DNA from 3 places in the Pseudomonas sp. 273 genome. Region 3 is predicted to be linked to each of the others. Evidence: riboswitches for the same ligand, from Rfam matches in the RefSeq annotation. Region 3 holds a riboswitch; each other region holds the start of a gene.
What was found. Region 3 has a riboswitch for cobalamin ahead of PKO50_RS20670 (TonB-dependent receptor). Riboswitches for the same ligand answer to the same signal wherever they lie in the genome.
Positions count from the first base shown of each region.

Region 1 (5,607 bases), 3.3 Mb from region 3:
CGACCAGCGCCAGGCCCACCTGCTCGGCCACCGTGCGCGCCTCCGGCGTGACGATGCAGCGCGGCAGTTCCACGGCCAGGGAACTCTGCCCGGCGGCGATGGCTTCACGGATGTCGTTGGCGGTAATCAGCTTCTTCATCTCAACAGGTCCTCGATCGGATTCCGTGCGTTCAGCAGCGCGCGCAGGCGCTCGATGCTGGCGGGGTCGTCGCTGGCGGTGCGGACGATCTCGCCGTCGATGCCGTGGCTGCGCAGCAGGCGCTCGATGGCGGGCAGGTCGACGCCGGGCAGGTCGCACTTGCTGATCACCCCGATCAGCCGCTTGCCGGCGTGGATGTCGAGCAGCCCGGGCGGCAGCCGGCATTCCAGCGAGTCGGCGGGGTGCACGTAGACCAGGGTGTCGACGTCGTCGGTGCTGGTGATCAGCGCGCGGTACAGGCGCGGGTGGCTGACGAACTCGCCGGGGGTATCCAGCGCGCCGCTGGGGTCGTATTCCAGCGCCTGGGTCTTGCGCGCCGCCGCGGGGTTGCCGCACAGGGCGTTGAACAGGGTGGTCTTGCCGGCGCCGACGCCGCCGACCAGGGCATACCGCTGCGCGCTCATCATCAGCTCCTGGTCACCGGGCAGACGCTGTAGTCGAGCAGCCGGCCGAGGGCGGCGCAGGTCTGCGCCAGCGCCTCCTCCACCGCGCCGACGCTGCCGTGCAGCACCAGGGCGCCGCTGAAGCGGTCGAGGAAACCGATGTTCACGTTCGCCGCCTTGGTGGCGAAGTCGCCGGCGATCATCGCGGTCTCGCCCGGGGTCAGGGTCATGATGCCGATGGCCTCGGCCCCGGGCACGCCGATCTTGCTCGCCAGCTCCTCCTGGGGGTGCGCGATCAGGTGCGCCAGGGTCACCTGCTTGCCTGGGACGAATTCCTGGATGATGCGCTCTTTGGACACGTGCTCTGCTCCTCTAACTGCTTAGGAAGCTAACAAGTGCCAGGACGGCGGCCCTATCAAAATCCGGCAAAGTTTTCCGCCGCCCCGCAAGACCGGAAAACTCCTACGAGAAACCGCTGGAACGCCCGCAGGACGCCGCATCGACGGTTTCCCGCCGAGGCCTGCGACCCGCGGCCGACGCCGTGCTGAGTGACTTTGTCGCAGCCGGCGGGAGGCGTCCGGGCACAGGCTGGGCGCAGCTATGGCGGTGGCGGGGAGTAGGGGAAAGGGGCATCTGACAGACAGGTTCCGCATCGGCCCGACTTGCCCGGCCGGGGCGTTGTTCGTAAGGTGCGCACGTTTTCGTTCGAGGTAACGGGAAGCAGGTGAAAGACCTGCGCTGCCCCCGCAACGGTAACCGACCGCAGGCCCGCGCCTGCCGCGCTCCAATCCGCCACTGTGCGCCACGCATGGGAAGGCCGGGAGCGTGCGAGTCGGCAGCCCGGAGACCGCCCTCGACACGCACGACAGGTGTTGCGGAGGGCCGCACCGTCAAGCGCGGCCCCTCCCGCCCTTGCCCAGCCCTCCTCGAAAGTCCACTTTTGAGGAACCCATCGATGAAACTTTCCCGTCTCGCCCTGGCCGCCGCCGTGCTGCCCGCGGCGGCCTTCGCCACCGACGATGCCGAACAGGCCTACCAGCTGCCGTCGATGGTCATCACCTCGGCGCGCCAGGCCGAACCCCGCGGCCAGGCTACCTCGGCCAACACCGTCTTCACCCGCGACGACATCGAGCGCCTGCAGGCACGCAGCGTCCCCGAGCTGCTGCAGCGGGTGCCCGGCGTGCAGCTGAGCAACGCCGGCGGCCTGACCAGCTACTTCCTGCGCGGCACCAACCCCGGCCAGACCCTGGTGCTGGTGGACGGCCAGCGCATCGCCTCGGCGAGCAGCGGCATCGCCCGCCTGGACTACCTGAACGTCGACAACATCGAGCGCGTGGAAGTGACCCGCGGCCCGCGCTCGGCGCTGTACGGCGCCGACGCCATCGGCGGGGTGATCCAGATCTTCACCCGCCGCGGCGAAGCCGGCCTGCACCCGCAGGTGCGCCTGGCCGCCGGCAGCAACGGCACCTTCCAGCGCAGCGCCTCGCTCGCCGGCGGCGACGAGCGCACCCGCTTCGACCTGGGCGCCAGCCTCGACGAGAGCCGCGGCTACGACTACACCCGCGACAACGTCGGCGCCGACAGCGACCACGACGGCCAGCGCAACAAGGCCGTGCACCTGAACCTGGACCACCGCCTGAACGAGGACTGGAAGGCCGGCTTCAGCCTCAACGACCAGCGCGGCGACAGCGAATACGACGACGCCTACAGCTACGCCCCCGCCGAGCCCCACGACGAATTCCGCGTCAGCAGCTACAGCGGCTACCTCGAAGGCCAGCTGACCTCGATGTGGAACAGCCGCCTGGAACTGGGCCGCAGCTTCGACCGCAACAAGGCCGTGGGCGCCGCCGAGGTGTGGAACAACGGCACCCTGGAAACCACCCGGCATTCCGCCAGCTGGTTCAACCGCCTGCAGTTGGATGCGCGCAACCAGCTGGCCCTGGGCGCGGACTGGTACGAGGACCGGGTCGACGGCAGCACCGCCTTCGCCGAGGACAGCCGCACCAACCACGCCTTCTTCGCCCAGCACAGTTTCAAGGGCGAGGCCTTCTCCACCGAGCTGGGCCTGCGCCACGACGACAATGAGCGCTACGGTTCGCAGAACAGCTGGAACGCCGCCTTCACCCTGCCGGTGGGCGATAGCCAGAGCTGGATCGCCAGCTACGGCGAGGGCTTCCGCGCGCCGACCTTCAGCGACCTCTACTACCCCGGCGCCAGCAACCCGGACCTTGCGGCCGAGACCTCGAAGACCTACGAGCTGCAATGGCGCGGCGACTTCGCCGGCACGCATCTTGAGGCCGCGCTGTACCGCACGGAAGTGGACGACCTGATCGCCTGGGACAGCGCCAGCAACCAGCCGCAGAACATCGCCAAGGCGCGCATCGACGGCTTCGAGGCCAGCCTGGCCCGCGAGGTCCTCGGCTGGCAGGCCAACCTCGGCCTGAGCATCATCGACCCGCGCGACCGCGACACCGGCCACACCCTGCCGCGCCGCGCCCGGCGCACCCTGAGCCTGGACCTGGACCGCCAGTTCGGCGCCTTCGGCGTCGGCGGCACCTGGCGCGCGCTGAGCAACAGCTACGCCGACGCGACCAACCAGGACCGCCTGGGCGGCTACGGCGTGCTCGACATGCGCGGCAGCTGGCAGTTCAGTGAAACGCTGCGCTGGGACCTGAAGCTGCAGAACCTGCTGGACCAGGACTACGCCCGCGCCAGCTACCAGCGCCCGACCGACCCCATGGGCTTCCCCAGCGAGACCTTCCACTACAAGGAAGCCGGGCGCACCGCGCTGCTGGCGTTGACCTGGACGCCGGAGTTGTAGGTATCGGCCCATGCAGGAGCGCGCCCTGCGCGCGATTTCGCGGGCAGGGCCCGCTCCTACAGGTTGCCGTGAGGCATGGCATTCTCACCCGTAGGAGCGGATTCATCCGCGATTCCGCAGGCAGGGCGGACGGCGCCCAGGCCAACCTTGGCGCCGCCGGGGATCGCCATTAAACGGCGGATAACGCGGAGCGTTATTCGCCCTACGCATTCGCCGTGCTGCACGGCATGTCCCCGTTGGGGCAACCGTCTTGCCGACTGCGCCGAGGCGCGCGTCGTAGGATGGGTTGAGCGAAACCCATGCCGTCGTGGTGATGGGTATCGCTCAACCCATCCTACGACGGCGTTTCTCCGCACTCCGAGCGGACCCTGTCCGCGATAGCCAGAACCACCGGCGCCATTCCAATGTAGGAGCGCGCCCTGCGCGCGAATCGCGGGCAGGGCCCGCTCCTACAGGTTGCCGTGAGGCATGGCATTCTCGCCCGTAGGAGCGGATTCATCCGCGATTCCGCCGGCAGGGCGGACCACGCCCAGGCCAACCTTGGCACCGCCGGGGATCGCCGTTAAACGGCGGATAACGCGGAGCGTTATTCGCCCTACGCCAACACCCCCGCCAGCCGCCCCAGCGCCGAGCAATCCACGGCGTGCCAGTCGCTCAGCTCCGGCCAGGGGTTCTCCACCAGGTTGACCAGCGCCGTGTAGCTGCCCGCCGCGCGGCCGCATTCCAGGTCGAAGCGGTAGTCGCCGACCATCAGCATGTCTTTCGGCTGCACGCCCCAGCGCTCGGCCAGGTGCAGCAGGCCGTCGGGATTGGGCTTGGGCCGGGCTTCGCCGCGGCCGAGGATGTCGCCGGTGGCGAAGCAGTCGCCCAGGCCGATGGCTTGCAGAGTCACCAGCGCCAGCTCGTGGGCGTTGCGGGTGAGGATGCCGAGGCGGTAGCCGGCCTCGTGCAGCGCGCGCACCAGGTCCACCGCGCCGGGGGCGGCGGTGGAGGCCAGGGCCAGTTCGCGCTCGTGCGCCAGCAGCCAGGCGTGCTTGGCCGCCGCCTCGGCTTCCGGCAGCGCCGCCAGGTGGCTGAGGATGTCGTCTTCCTGGGGGATGCCCAGGGCCCGCTTGATCGCCGGGAAGTCGTGCACCGCCAGGGTCAGGGTGCCGTCCATGTCGAACACCCAGTGGCGGATCAGGCCCGGCCTCATGTCCAGTCCTCGCGGCGGCGGATCAGGCCTTCCTGGGTCGCCGAGGCCACCAGTTGGCCGTCGCGGTTGAAGATGCTGCCGCGCACGAAGCCGCGGCCGTTGCCGGCCCAGGGGCTGTCGATGGCGTACAGCAGCCACTCGTCCGCGCGCAGGTCGCGGTGGAACCACACGGAATGGTCGATGGTGGCCACCTGCATGTCCTTCTGCCACACCGAGCGGCCGTGGGGCAGCAGCGAGGTGGTGAGGAAGCCGAAGTCCGAGGCGTAGGCGAGGATGTACTTGTGCAGCGCCGGCACGTCCGGCAGCTTGCCGTCGGCGCGCAGCCAGAGGTACTTGATCGGCTCGCCGACCTGCGGGTCGTAGGGGTCGTTCTGGGTGACCGGGCGGATCTCGATGGGCTTGGGGTACAGCAGCTTGTCGCGGATGCGCTCGGGGAACTGGGCGATGCTGCGCTGCTTGAGCTCCAGGTCCGTGGGCAGGTTCTCCGGGCCGACCACGTCGGGCATCGGGATCTGGTGCTGGAAGCCCTCCTCGTCGTACTGGAAGGAGGTGCTCAGGGCGAAGATCGGCTGGCCCTTCTGGATGGCGGTGACGCGGCGGGTGCTGAAGGTGCCGCCGTCGCGCACCCGGTCGACCTGGTAGACCACCGGCATGCTGGCGTCGCCCGGGCGCAGGAAGTAGCCGTGCATGGAATGCACGTGGCGCGCCGGCTCCACCGTCTGGCTGGCCGCCGACAGCGCCTGGCCGAGCACCTGGCCGCCGTACAGCTGGCGGAAGCCGAGGTCCTGGCTGATGCCCCGGAACAGGTTTTCCTCGATGGGTTCCAGGCTCAGCAAAGCCACCAGGTTGTCCAGGATCTGGGTCATGACGTTTCCTCGGAATCGATACTGCGAATGGGATGCGGGCGGCGCGGCTGGGGGTAGGCAGGGGAGCTGGTCAGACGAGTGTCCCATACCGCGCGGCCGATGGTGAAATGATAGAGGCTGACCGGGCGGTCCGATCCTTCGCC
Region 1 covers NZ_CP116775.1:332,253-337,859, reverse strand. Annotated here, with positions in the region: gene eutQ (ethanolamine utilization acetate kinase EutQ) at 1-139, opposite strand, end outside; gene PKO50_RS01595 (EutP/PduV family microcompartment system protein) at 136-603, opposite strand; gene eutS (ethanolamine utilization microcompartment protein EutS) at 606-941, opposite strand; cobalamin riboswitch at 1,253-1,453, shown strand; gene PKO50_RS01585 (TonB-dependent receptor) at 1,538-3,403, shown strand; gene PKO50_RS01580 (HAD family hydrolase) at 3,999-4,598, opposite strand; gene tesB (acyl-CoA thioesterase II) at 4,595-5,464, opposite strand; gene PKO50_RS01570 (SagB/ThcOx family dehydrogenase) at 5,461-5,607, opposite strand, start outside.
Region 1: it holds a riboswitch for cobalamin, as region 3 does, so the genes downstream of both, PKO50_RS01585 (TonB-dependent receptor) here and PKO50_RS20670 (TonB-dependent receptor) in region 3, are expected to answer to the same signal.

Region 2 (5,607 bases), 1.4 Mb from region 3:
GGCTGGGCGCCGAAGATGCGCCAGCCGGCCTGGCGCCGGGCTTCTTCCTCGGCCACGCCGCCGGCCTGCAACTGGGCGCTTTCGGCGCGCACGCGGGCAGCCAGGGGGTTCATGTCGTCCGGCTCGTCCAGCGCCGCCACCGCCTGTACCGCCGCGTCGAACAGGCGGATGAGGTTGGCGAAGGCGTCGCGGAAGAACCCGGACACGCGCAGGGTCACGTCCACCCGCGGGCGGTCGAGCAGGCTCAGCGGCAGGATCTCGAAGTCTTCCACGCGCTGGCTGCCGGCCTGCCACACCGGGCGCACGCCGAGCAGCGCCAGGGCCTGGGCGATGTCGTCGCCGCCGCTGCGCATGGTCGCCGTGCCCCACACCGAGAGGCCGAGCTGGCGCAGGTGGTCGCCATGGTCCTGCAGGTGCCGCTCCAGCAGCCGGCTGGCGGACTGGAAGCCCAGGCGGTAGGCGGTGGGCGTGGGCAGGTTGCGCACGTCGACGGTGAAGAAGTTGCGCCCGGTGGGCAGCACGTCCAGCCGCCCGCGGCTGGGCGCGCCGCTGGGGCCGGCGGGGACGAAGCGGCCGTTGAGCCCGGCCAGCAACTGGCCGGTCTCGTTGGCGCCGCAGGCGTCGAGCAGCGGCGCCACGTTTTCGCGCAGTTGCTGCAGGACCAGCGCGCTGGCCGGGCCGGGGCCGTCGAGGCCGTCCTCGATCAGGCGCAGGGCGAGCAGTTCCAGGCGTTCGCGGGTGTCGCCGTTGCTGCGCCAGGGTTCGTCGCTGACGGCCTGCAGCCGCTCGGGGCGCGGGCCGTCCCAGGGCTCGGCGAAGTTGCTGTCCAGCGGGTCGCGGCCCAGGCGCAGGTCCTCGGCCAGGGCGCGCAGCAGGCTGGCGTTGCCGCCCTTGCCGTCGCCGCGGGGGATGCGCACCAGCGACAGCAGGGTGTCGCGGCGCAGCTGGCCCACCGGCGATTCGCCGAACACGTGCAGGCCATCGCGGATCTGCGATTCCTTGAGGTCGCAGAGGTAGGCGTCCAGCTGCGGCAGCCAGCTGTCCTCGTCGTCGTTGAGTTGCAGGCCCAGCTCGCGGTCGAGGGCGGCGGCGCGCACCGCGTCGAGGATTTCCCCGCGCAGTTGCACGGCGCGGCGCGGGTCCAGCAGCGAGGCGTCGTAGTACTCGTCGGCCAGGCGCTCCAGGTCGCGCAGCGGGCCGTAGTTCTCGGCGCGGGTCAGCGGCGGCATCAGGTGGTCGATGATCAGCGCCTGGCTGCGGCGCTTGGCCTGGGCGCCCTCGCCGGGGTCGTTGACGATGAACGGGTAGAGGTTCGGCAGTGGGCCGAGGATCGCGTCCGGCCAGCATTCCTCGGACAGGCCCACGCCCTTGCCCGGCAGCCATTCGAGGTTGCCGTGCTTGCCGACGTGGATCACCGCGTCGGCGCCGAACGCCTCGCGCAGCCAGAAGTAGAAGGCCAGGTAGCCGTGCGGCGGGACCAGCGCCGGGTCGTGGTAGATGGCCGCCGGGTCGAGCTGGTAGCCGCGCGCCGGCTGGATGCCGACGAAGGCCAGGCCCAGGCGCAGGCCGGCGACCATCATCCGCCCGCCACGGTACATCGGGTCCTGCTCGGGCTCGCCCCAGCGCTCGCGCACGGCGCGCTGGTTGGCGTCGGGCAGGCGCGCGAAGCAGGCCTGGTAGTCGGCCAGCGCCAGGCTCTGCGCGCAGGGGCGCAGGTCGAGGCTGTCGAGGTCGTTGCTCACGCCGCCGAGCAGGCTGTGGATAAGCGCATCGCCAGTCTCCGGCAGGCCGGCTACCGGGTAGCCCGAGGCCTCCAGGGCGCGCAGGATGTTCAGCGCCGCCGCCGGCGTATCCAGGCCGACGCCGTTGCCGATGCGCCCGTCGCGGGTCGGGTAGTTGGCCAGGATCAGCGCCACGCGCTTGTCGGCGTTGGCCTTGCGCGCCAGCAGCACCCAGCGCCGCGCCAGCTCGGCGACGAAGTCCATGCCCGGGCGGTGAGCCAGGTAGCAGACCACGTCGCTCTGGCTGCGCTCGCTGCGCCAGGCCAGGCCCTTGAAGCTGATCGGCCGGGTGATCAGGCGGCCGTCCAGTTCCGGCAGCGCCACGTGCATGGCCAGGTCGCGCGGGCCCAGGCCCTGGGCGTTGGCGCGCCACTGCTCGATATTGTCCAGCGAGCAGATGGCCTGCAGCACCGGCACGTCGCGGCGGAACGGACGGGCCTGGGGCGCCTCCGGGTTGGACTGGGCGAAGCCGGTGGTGTTGATGATCAGCTCGGCGCAGGCGGCGTCCAGCAGCGCCTCGACCTGCTCCAGGCAGGCCGTTTCCTTGAGGCTGGCCACGGCGATCGGCAGGGGGTTGAGGCCCTGGGCCCGCAGGCGCTCGCAGAAGACATCGATGAAACCGGTGTTCGCCGCCTGCAGGTGGGTGCGGTAGAACAGCAGCGCCGCCACCGGCCAGTCGGCGTTCCATTCGGCTTGCCAGTGGTCGAGCGTGGCGGCGGCATGACGGGGATGGTGCAGCGCCACCCGGGGCAGGGCGCGCGGTTCCTCCCAGGGGTAGGCGCGGCCCAGGTAGCGGCTGGCCAGGTTGGCGAAGAACTGCCGGGCGTTGTCCAGGCCGCCCTGGCGCAGGTACTGCCAGAGGCGCTCGGCTTCGGCGGGGGCGACGGTGCACAGGGCGGTGAGTTCCGGGTCGGGCTTGTCGTCGCCGGGGACCAGGACCAGGGTGGCGCCGCGCTCGGCCAGGGCCACCAGTTGCTCGATGCCGTAGCGCCAGTAGCCGACGCCGCCGTGCACCGAGATCAGGATGACTTTCGCGTGCCGCAGCACCTCGTCGACGTAGAGGTCCACCGAGGCGTGGTTCTGCAGCTGCATGGGGTTGGCCAGGCGCAGGCTCGGGTAGTCCGCCGGCAGTTCGCGGGCGGCCTCGGCGAGCAGCGCCAGGTGCGAATCGCCGCTGCAGAGGATGACCAGCTCGGCGGGCGTCTGGGCCAGGTGGGCGATGCCGTCGTCGGGGACGAAGCCGCCGGGTTGGGTGCGCAGCAGGTGCATGGTACGGCCTTGGTCGAGGGCTGTGCGTAGGAGCGAGCTTGCTCGCGAACAAACCCCGCTGCGGGGCCATTCGCGAGCAAGCTCGCTCCTACGAAGGGCATCAGGTCAGTGCGGTGCGCAGTTCGTTGGCGATGCTGGCCTGGTCGAGTTCCTGGCCGATCACCACCAGGCGGGTGGCGCGGGTTTCGTCGCTCAGCCACTTGCGGTCGAAGTGTTTGTCGAAGCGCTTGCCGACGCCCTGCACCAGCAGGCGCATGGGCTTGCCGGGGATGGCCGCGAAGCCCTTGATGCGCAGCACCGCGTGGCGCTCCACCAGTTGCTCGAGGGCGTCGAGCAGGGCGCGCTCTTCCACTTCCGGCAGGTCGACGTGGAAGGAGTCGAACTCGTCGTGGTCGTGGTCCTCGTGCCCTTCATGGTCGTGGTGGGTCGGGCGGCTGTCGATGTGCAGCTCGGCCTCGGCGTTCAGCCCCAGCAGCACCGACAGCGGCAGCTTGCCGGCGCTGGCCTCGATGATCTTCACCGCCGGCGGCAGTTCCTCGGCGACGTGGGTGCGCACTTGCGCGAGGGTGTCGGCGTCGAGCAGGTCGGCCTTGTTCAGCACCACCAGGTCGGCGCTGGCCAACTGGTCTTCGAACAGTTCGTGCAGCGGCGATTCGTGGTCCAGGTTCGGGTCCTGCCTGCGTTGCTCGTCGACCTGCTCGGGGTGGGCGGCGAAGGTTCCGGCGGCCACCGCCGGGCTGTCGACCACGGTGATCACCGCATCCACCGTGCAGGCGTTGCGGATTTCCGGCCACTGGAAGGCCTGCACCAGGGGCTTGGGCAGGGCCAGGCCGGAGGTCTCGATGAGGATCTGGTCGAGCTCGCCGCGGCGCGCCACCAGCTCGCGCATCACCGGGAAGAACTCTTCCTGCACGGTGCAGCACAGGCAGCCGTTGGCCAGTTCGAAGACGCGGCCCACGGCTTCTTCTTCGCTGCAGCCGATGGAGCATTGCTTGAGGATTTCGCCGTCGATGCCCAGTTCGCCGAACTCGTTGACGATCACCGCGATGCGGCGGCCTTCGGCGTTGTCGAGCATGTGCCGGAGCAGGGTGGTCTTGCCGGCGCCGAGGAAGCCGGTGACGATGGTGACGGGGAGCTTGGCCAGGGTTTGCATGGTCGCCTCTGCGCTGCGATGGCGGGAGGCAGGGGCGCGCGCACGGAGGTTCCGCGCGTCGGAAGCCGCCACCGGATCACCCCGCCCGGTTGTGGTAATGCTGGTTCGAGGCAGGTCTCCTGGCTCACGATCCGGCTTGCGCCTGGCCTTCGCCTTCCCGCCCGTGGGCAGTGGCATTCGAAGGGGTTTGGATCATTCACAGTTGCGGGGGCAGCCGTGGCCTTGACCACGTTCCCTCTTAGCTCCGGCGCCGGGCCGGAGAACCTCGAAGCGGCAAAGGCTACGCAGTGCCCGGCGGGTGGTCAATCGCCACCGGGCCGGTTGACGCTCTGCCTGGGCCGTGCTGTGCTGCCCGGCGATTGCCCGAGGAAGGATCGCCCGCGTGATACTGGTTGCCGGACTGGGGTGCCGCCGTGGCTGCGGCGCCGACGAACTGCTCGCCCTGCTGCGCGCCTGCCTGCGCGAGGCCGGCCTCGATGAGGCGGCTCTGAATGCCCTGGCCAGCAGCGAGGCCAAGGCCCTGGAAGGTGGCCTGCGCGACCTGTCGCGGCAACTTCGTCTGCCCCTGGAACTGCTGGATGCGCAGCGCCTGGCGCCTTACGAGCAGCGCCTGACTTCCACTTCCGAGCGGGCTCGCCAGGTCACCGGCAGCGCTGGCGTGGCTGAGGCTGCCGCCCTGGCACTGGCCGAAGCGCTGGCTGAAGGCCCGGCGCGGCTGGTCGTGCCCAAGCGGCGCAGCGCCAACGCTACTTGCGCGCTGGCCATGGCTCCCTACGGGCTGGGGTAGACTTGCGCCTTTCCCGATCCGAAGCGAAACGCCCATGACGGTCTATTTCATCGGCGCCGGCCCCGGCGATCCCGAGCTCATCACGGTCAAGGGCCAGCGCCTGCTGCGCAGCTGCCCGGTGATTCTCTACGCCGGCTCGCTGGTGCCCGAGGCGGTGCTCGAAGGGCACAGCGCCGAGGTGGTGGTGAACACCGCCGAGCTGCATCTGGAGCAGATAGTCGCGCTGCTGGCGGAGGCCCACGCGAAAGGCCAGGACGTGGCCCGCGTGCATTCCGGCGACCCTTCGCTGTACGGCGCCATCGGTGAGCAGATCCAGCACCTGCGCCGGCTCGGCATCCCCTACGAGATCGTCCCCGGGGTCACCGCCACCGCCGCCTGCGCCGCGCTGCTGGGCTGCGAGCTAACGCTGCCGGACGTGTCGCAGACGCTGATCCTCACCCGCTACGCCAGCCGCACGAAGATGCCCGAGGGGGAATCCCTGGGCGACCTGGCGCGGCACCGGGCGAGCATGGCCATCCACCTGGGCGTGGGGCAGCTGGAGAAGATAGTCGCGGAGCTGTTGCCGCACTACGGCGCGGACTGCCCGATCGCGGTGATCCACCGCGCCAGTTGGCCGG
Region 2 covers NZ_CP116775.1:5,933,687-5,939,293, reverse strand. Annotated here, with positions in the region: gene cobN (cobaltochelatase subunit CobN) at 1-3,050, opposite strand, end outside; gene cobW (cobalamin biosynthesis protein CobW) at 3,151-4,203, opposite strand; cobalamin riboswitch at 4,295-4,486, opposite strand; gene PKO50_RS27115 (cobalamin biosynthesis protein) at 4,586-4,990, shown strand; gene cobM (precorrin-4 C(11)-methyltransferase) at 5,025-5,607, shown strand, end outside.
Region 2: it holds a riboswitch for cobalamin, as region 3 does, so the genes downstream of both, cobW (cobalamin biosynthesis protein CobW) here and PKO50_RS20670 (TonB-dependent receptor) in region 3, are expected to answer to the same signal.

Region 3 (5,607 bases):
CCGAACAGCGCGCCGCTGTAGTCCAGGCCCAGCTCGGCGTTGCGGCTGCGCTCGGGCTTGAGGTCGCGGTTGCCGATCTCGCTGCCCGGCTCGTTGACGAACAGTTGCTCGGCGTTGGGCAGCTTGAAGGCGGTGCCCAGCTGGCCGCGCAGCTTGAGCTGGTCGGTCAGGTCGTACAGCGAGGTGAGCATCCACACGGTGGCGCCCTCGCCGCCGCTCATTTCCTCGCGGCGCACGCCCAGGCTGGGGTGCCAGTTCGGCAGCAGGTCCACCTGCGGGCGCAGTTGCGCGTACAGGGCGTGGGACTCGGCCTTGTCGTTGTCGATGATGAGGACATCGTCCTGGCCCTTGTACCACTGGTTGTCGCTGCCGAAGACCAGTTCGTGGCCGCCGGCCAGGCGCGCCTTGCCCTCCAGCTGCGCACCCCAGTCGGTGAAGCCCCAGTAGTCGTTGTGGTTGAGCACCCGGGTGCCGCCGCCGGCGAGGTTGTAGATGCGCGTGTAGCTTGTGTCCCAGTCGTTCAGGTGGGCCTTGGCGAACCAGCTGAAGTCCTCGCCCAGGTGCTGCTCGAAGGTGGCGGTGGCGATCTGCTGGATGCGGTCGTTGGTGGTGTGGCGGTTGTCGGCCGGGCGGGCGTAGTCCAGGTCGGCGTCGGCGTACTGGTAGAACAGCTCCAGGCGCGAATCGCCGCCGAAGGCCTGGATGGCCTTGGCGCCGAACACGTTGACGTCGTAGGAGCGGCGCTTGTCGCTGACGGTGGCGGTCATGTCCTGCTCGCGGAACGGCTTGTAGCCGTCGGAGCGGTTGTGGCTGACGTAGGCCAGCAGGCCGAGGTCGCCCAGGCCGTTCTCCAGCACCTTCTCCACGCGTGCGTCGCCGCTGCGCCCGCGGAAGCTGTCCAGGCCCAGGTTGGCCTCGCCGGAGGCCTCGCGACTGCGCGCGCTGCGGGTGACGATGTTGATCACCCCGGACACCGCCTGGGTGCCGAACAGCAGGCCCTGGCCGCCCTTGAGCACCTCGATGCGCTCCACCGCGGCGGTCGGCAGGGTGTCCAGGTAGAGGCCGCCGTACAGGCGGTTGTTCAGGCGCACGCCGTCCAGCAGGATCAGGGTGTCGTCGTTGCGCCCGCCCAGCAGCGAGTAGGTGCCGTAGTCGAAGGGGCCGTTCTTCGGCGCCACGAATAGCCCCGGCACGTACATCTGCAGCACGCGGGTGACGTCGGCGCTGGGGCCGGCGCGCTCGATCCGTTCGCGCTCGATGACTTCGAGCCTGCTGCCGTAGCGGGCCATCTCGGCGACGGTGGTGGACTCCACCGAAGGGGCGCTGACGATTTCGTCCTGCAGCCCCAGGGGCGCGGCATGCAGGCAGGGGCTCAGGCACAGGCCGGCCAGCCACAGGGCGCGCCGGGGTACGGATTCAGGGAAGGGGAAATGCAAGGTGATCGCCTCGAAATGGGAATTTCGCAGGCGGCGCAGCGAGTTCCGGCGCGGGCGCGACCGGAATCCGGCTCACGCCCGCCCACCGCGGGTTTGCCAACAACGCTCCAGGCCGGTCTCCGGGCTCGCGAGGATCGTGGAGCATCCGCCTTCCCATGCCGGAGCACAGTGGCCTCGTGGATGCCCCGCTCGCTTACCGTTGCGGGGGCAGCGCCGGACTTGCCGCCAAGGGCGACGCACCGGCTTCCCGTTTCACCTCGCGCACGGCGGCACGAGGCACCTGGAACGGCGGGCATCTGACCACCTGGGCGGCGGAGCGTCAAGGGCGGCCCTTTACAGCATGCTTCCGCGCCGGGGCGCAGCCTGTGATGGCCTCCCTGCCGTCGTGGAAGCTTTCCGCTATCATCGGCGGACCTTCCCGACGCTCGAAAAGGACTGCCCATGTCGGTTTCTTCCCTGGTGCTACTGCTCGTCCTCGCCGTGCTGTTCTTCGGCGCCATCGCCATCTACAACCGCCTGGTGAACCTGCGCGCCCGCTACCGGAACGCCTTCGCGCAGATCGAGGTGCAGCTCAAGCGGCGCTACGACCTGATCCCCAACCTGGTGGAAACTGCCAAGGCCTACCTCAAGCACGAGCGGGAAACCCTGGAAGCGGTGATCGCCGCGCGCAACGCCGCGGTGGCCGGGCTCAAGGCCGCCGCCAGCCAGCCCGGCGCCCCCGCGGCACTGGCCCAGCTGGCCAACGCCGAGGGCGCCCTGGGCGGCGCGCTGGGGCGGCTCAACGTGACCCTGGAAGCCTACCCGGACCTGAAGGCCTCGCAGAACATGCAGCAGCTCACCGAGGAGCTGTCGAGCACCGAGAACAAAGTGGCCTTCGCCCGCCAGGCGTACAACGACGCGGTGATGGAGTACAACGCCTACCGCCAGTCGTTCCCCGCCGTGCTGCTGGCCGCCAACTTCGGCCACAAGGCCGACGCCGCCTCGCTGGAGTTCGCCGACAGCCAGCAGATCCAGGATGCGCCCAAGGTCAGCTTCTAAGCGCTGGCCGGCCCTATGAACTTCTTCCAGCACCAGGACCGCGCCCGCCGCCAGACCGGGCGGCTGATCCTGCTCCTGGCCATGGCGGTGACCTGCCTGGTGACGCTCACCAGCCTGGTCCTGGGCTGGCTCTGGCGCCATATCGGCGAGCCCGCCAGCCACTGGACCTCGCCGCAGCGCCTGCCCGACCTCGAGCTCTACCTGTGGGTGGCCCTGGTGGTGGTCGGCGTGGTGGTGCTCGGCGCCTGGTACAAGCACCGCCAGCTGCGCCTGGGCGGCCGCATCGTGGCCGAGCGCCTGGGCGGCCGGCTGATCAACCTGGACGCCCGCGACGCCGACGAGCGCCGGGTGCTCAACGTGGTCGAGGAAATGGCCATCGCCTCGGGCGCCCCGGTGCCACCGGTGTACCTGCTGGAGGATAGCGGCATCAACGCCTTCGCCGCCGGCCTGACGCCGCGCGATGCGGTCATCGGCGTCACCCGCGGGACCATCGGCCTGCTCAGCCGCGACGAGCTGCAGGGGGTGATCGCCCACGAGTTCAGCCACATCCACCACGGCGACATGCGCCTGAACACCCGCCTGGTGGCGCTGCTGCACGGCATCCTGCTGCTGGGCCTGATCGGCGAGACCATGGTCCGCGGCCTGTGGGACAGCCACACGGCCGACGACGTCGCGCGCATCCGCGTGCAGCGCAGCAACGCCGGCAACGACGCCGGCTCCGGCTCGGCCCTGGGCTTCATCGCGCTGGCCTTCGTCGCCGGCCTCTGCCTGTGGGTGCTGGGTTCGCTCGGCACCTTCTTCGGCAGCCTGATCAAGGCCGCGGTGAACCGCCAGCGCGAGTACCTGGCCGACGCCTCCGCCGTGCAGTTCACCCGCAACCCGGCCAGCATCGCCGGAGCGCTGAAGAAGGTCGGCGGCTACGGCTCGCTGCTCGGCGCCCTGCACCGCGCCGAATTCAGCCACCTGTACTTCAGCGACGGCCTGGCCAGCCACTGGTTCGGCCTGGCCACCCACCCGCCGCTGGAGGCGCGCATCCGCCGCATCGAGCCGGGCTGGGACGGCCGCTACCCGAAGCTGGAGCCACGCCTGGACGTCCCGCTGGTGGACCGCGAGACCTGGAACGCCGCCCTGCGCGGCTACCCCTCGGGCGCGGCGCTGGCATCGGTCGAGGCCATCGGCGAACCCGCCGGGACGCACCTGGAGGAAGCCCGGCATACCCTGCAGCGGCTGGACGACGGCCTGCAGGCGGCGGCCCATGCCGTCGATGGCGCCCAGGCCCTGGTCTACGGCCTGCTGCTGGATGCCGGGGCGACTGCCCGCGAGCAGCAGTTGCAACTGCTCAAGCCGCGCCTGGACCTGGGCGTGGCCTTCCAGCTCGACCGCCTGGAAGAGCGCCTGCGCGCCCTCGACCCGGGCCTGCGCCTGCCCCTGCTGGACCTCGCCATGCCGGCGCTGCGCCAGCTGGATGACAGGCAGTACGAGACCCTGCGCGGCAACATGGCGCTGCTGATCAAGGCCGACCGCCGGGTGAAGCCGCTGGAATGGACGCTGCTGCGCATCGTCGAACGCAACCTGCGCCCCGGCCCGGCGCGCATCGGCAACCTGCCGCTGGCCGAGCTGGGCGACGAGGCGGCCATGCTCCTGGCCTTCCTCGCCGGCCTCGACAACACCGACGCGCTGCACACCGAGCAGGCCTTCGCCCAGGCCTGGGCCGGCCTGCCCTTCGCCCCGCGCCAGCGCCCGCGTGCCGGCACCCTGCGCGAGCTGGAAGTGGCGCTGCGCCGCCTGGTGCAGCTGCGCCCGCTGCAGAAGCCGCAGTTGCTCAAGGCCATGGCCCGCTGCATCGAGTACGACGGCCATATCAGCGTGGCCGAGGCGGAACTGCTGCGCGCGGTGGCGGATATCCTCGATTGCCCGATGCCGCCGTTGCTGGGGAGGGCGTAGGGGTTCGCCCGACGCCGAGACGCTCTTCGTAGGAGCGGACCTTGTCCGCGATGGCCGGACGTTCCGGCTCGATTCGCGGATGAGATCCGCTCCTACGGCTTGCCCCAACGCCGTGCCCATGTAGGAGCGCGCCCTGCGCGCGATTCGCGGGCAGGGCCCGCTCCTACGGTCCGCCGGAAGGCCGTGCATTTCATTTTCTGGCCGCCCAAGAAAAAGGGCCTCCGAACAGACTGTGTGAAAACACGCTGAGAGCAAGGCCAAGCCAACGCCCCGACTGGTTCGGGGCGTTGGCTTTTCTGGGGAACATCAGGCCATCAATTCGATCAAGCGACGAGCACCGAGTACCTGGATCGCACGCTTGAGGTTGTAGGCCTGCACGGCCAGGGCCATTTCCGTGCTGGCGCCCCCTAACTGCCGTAGCAGGAAGCGGCCGTTGCCAAATATCCACTGCTTCAGGTTGCCGAAGGGGTGTTCAACGATGGATCGGCGCTTGGTCATCATGTCCGGTCGGGCCTTCAGGCGTTGCTGCATACGCTCGAAAGCCGATTCATGGGCGTGACGGGTGAGATGACGGCGCTTGCTGTTCGTACAGCGCGACTGCAAAGGGCAAGCGCAGCAATCGCCGCTGATCGCGTAAATCCTCTCCATGCCGCGTACCTGCTTGAGGAGGAGCCACTGGCCTGCCGGGCACTGGTAGCGGTCGTGCTCCGCGTCGTAGGTAAAGACGCTGCGATCGAACAGCTCCATGCCCTTGCCGTGGTTGTTGATACCACGGTTCAGCGGCACATACGCGGTGATGCCCGCCTCTTCGCAAGCATGGAACTGCTCGCCATTGGAGTAACCGGCGTCTGCCGTGACCGTCAGCTGTGCCTGCGCCAGCACCGCTTGGCTGGCTTCGGCCATCGGCTGCAGTTGGCGAGTGTCATTGCCGCCCCGGGTCACCTCGTGGTGCAGCACTAGGCAATGCTTGTCATCGACGGCGCTTTGCACGTTGTAGGCGACCCGCGCCCCCTGCTGGGTTCGCATCAACTGGGCATCGGGCTCGCCGATCACGAATTGCTCCAGCCCCTGGGCCTGCATCAGGACCTGGCAGGTCAGGTTGTCAGCATGCCGAGCCTGCAACTGTTCGAGGGCGGTCTTGACGGCCCCCCGGTCGATCCCTTCGCCGGCTTCGGCGCGGTCGGCTTCA
Region 3 covers NZ_CP116775.1:4,548,910-4,554,516, forward strand. Annotated here, with positions in the region: gene PKO50_RS20670 (TonB-dependent receptor) at 1-1,382, opposite strand, end outside; cobalamin riboswitch at 1,529-1,735, opposite strand; gene PKO50_RS20675 (LemA family protein) at 1,878-2,474, shown strand; gene PKO50_RS20680 (M48 family metallopeptidase) at 2,490-4,418, shown strand; gene PKO50_RS20685 (IS1182 family transposase) at 4,725-5,607, opposite strand, start outside.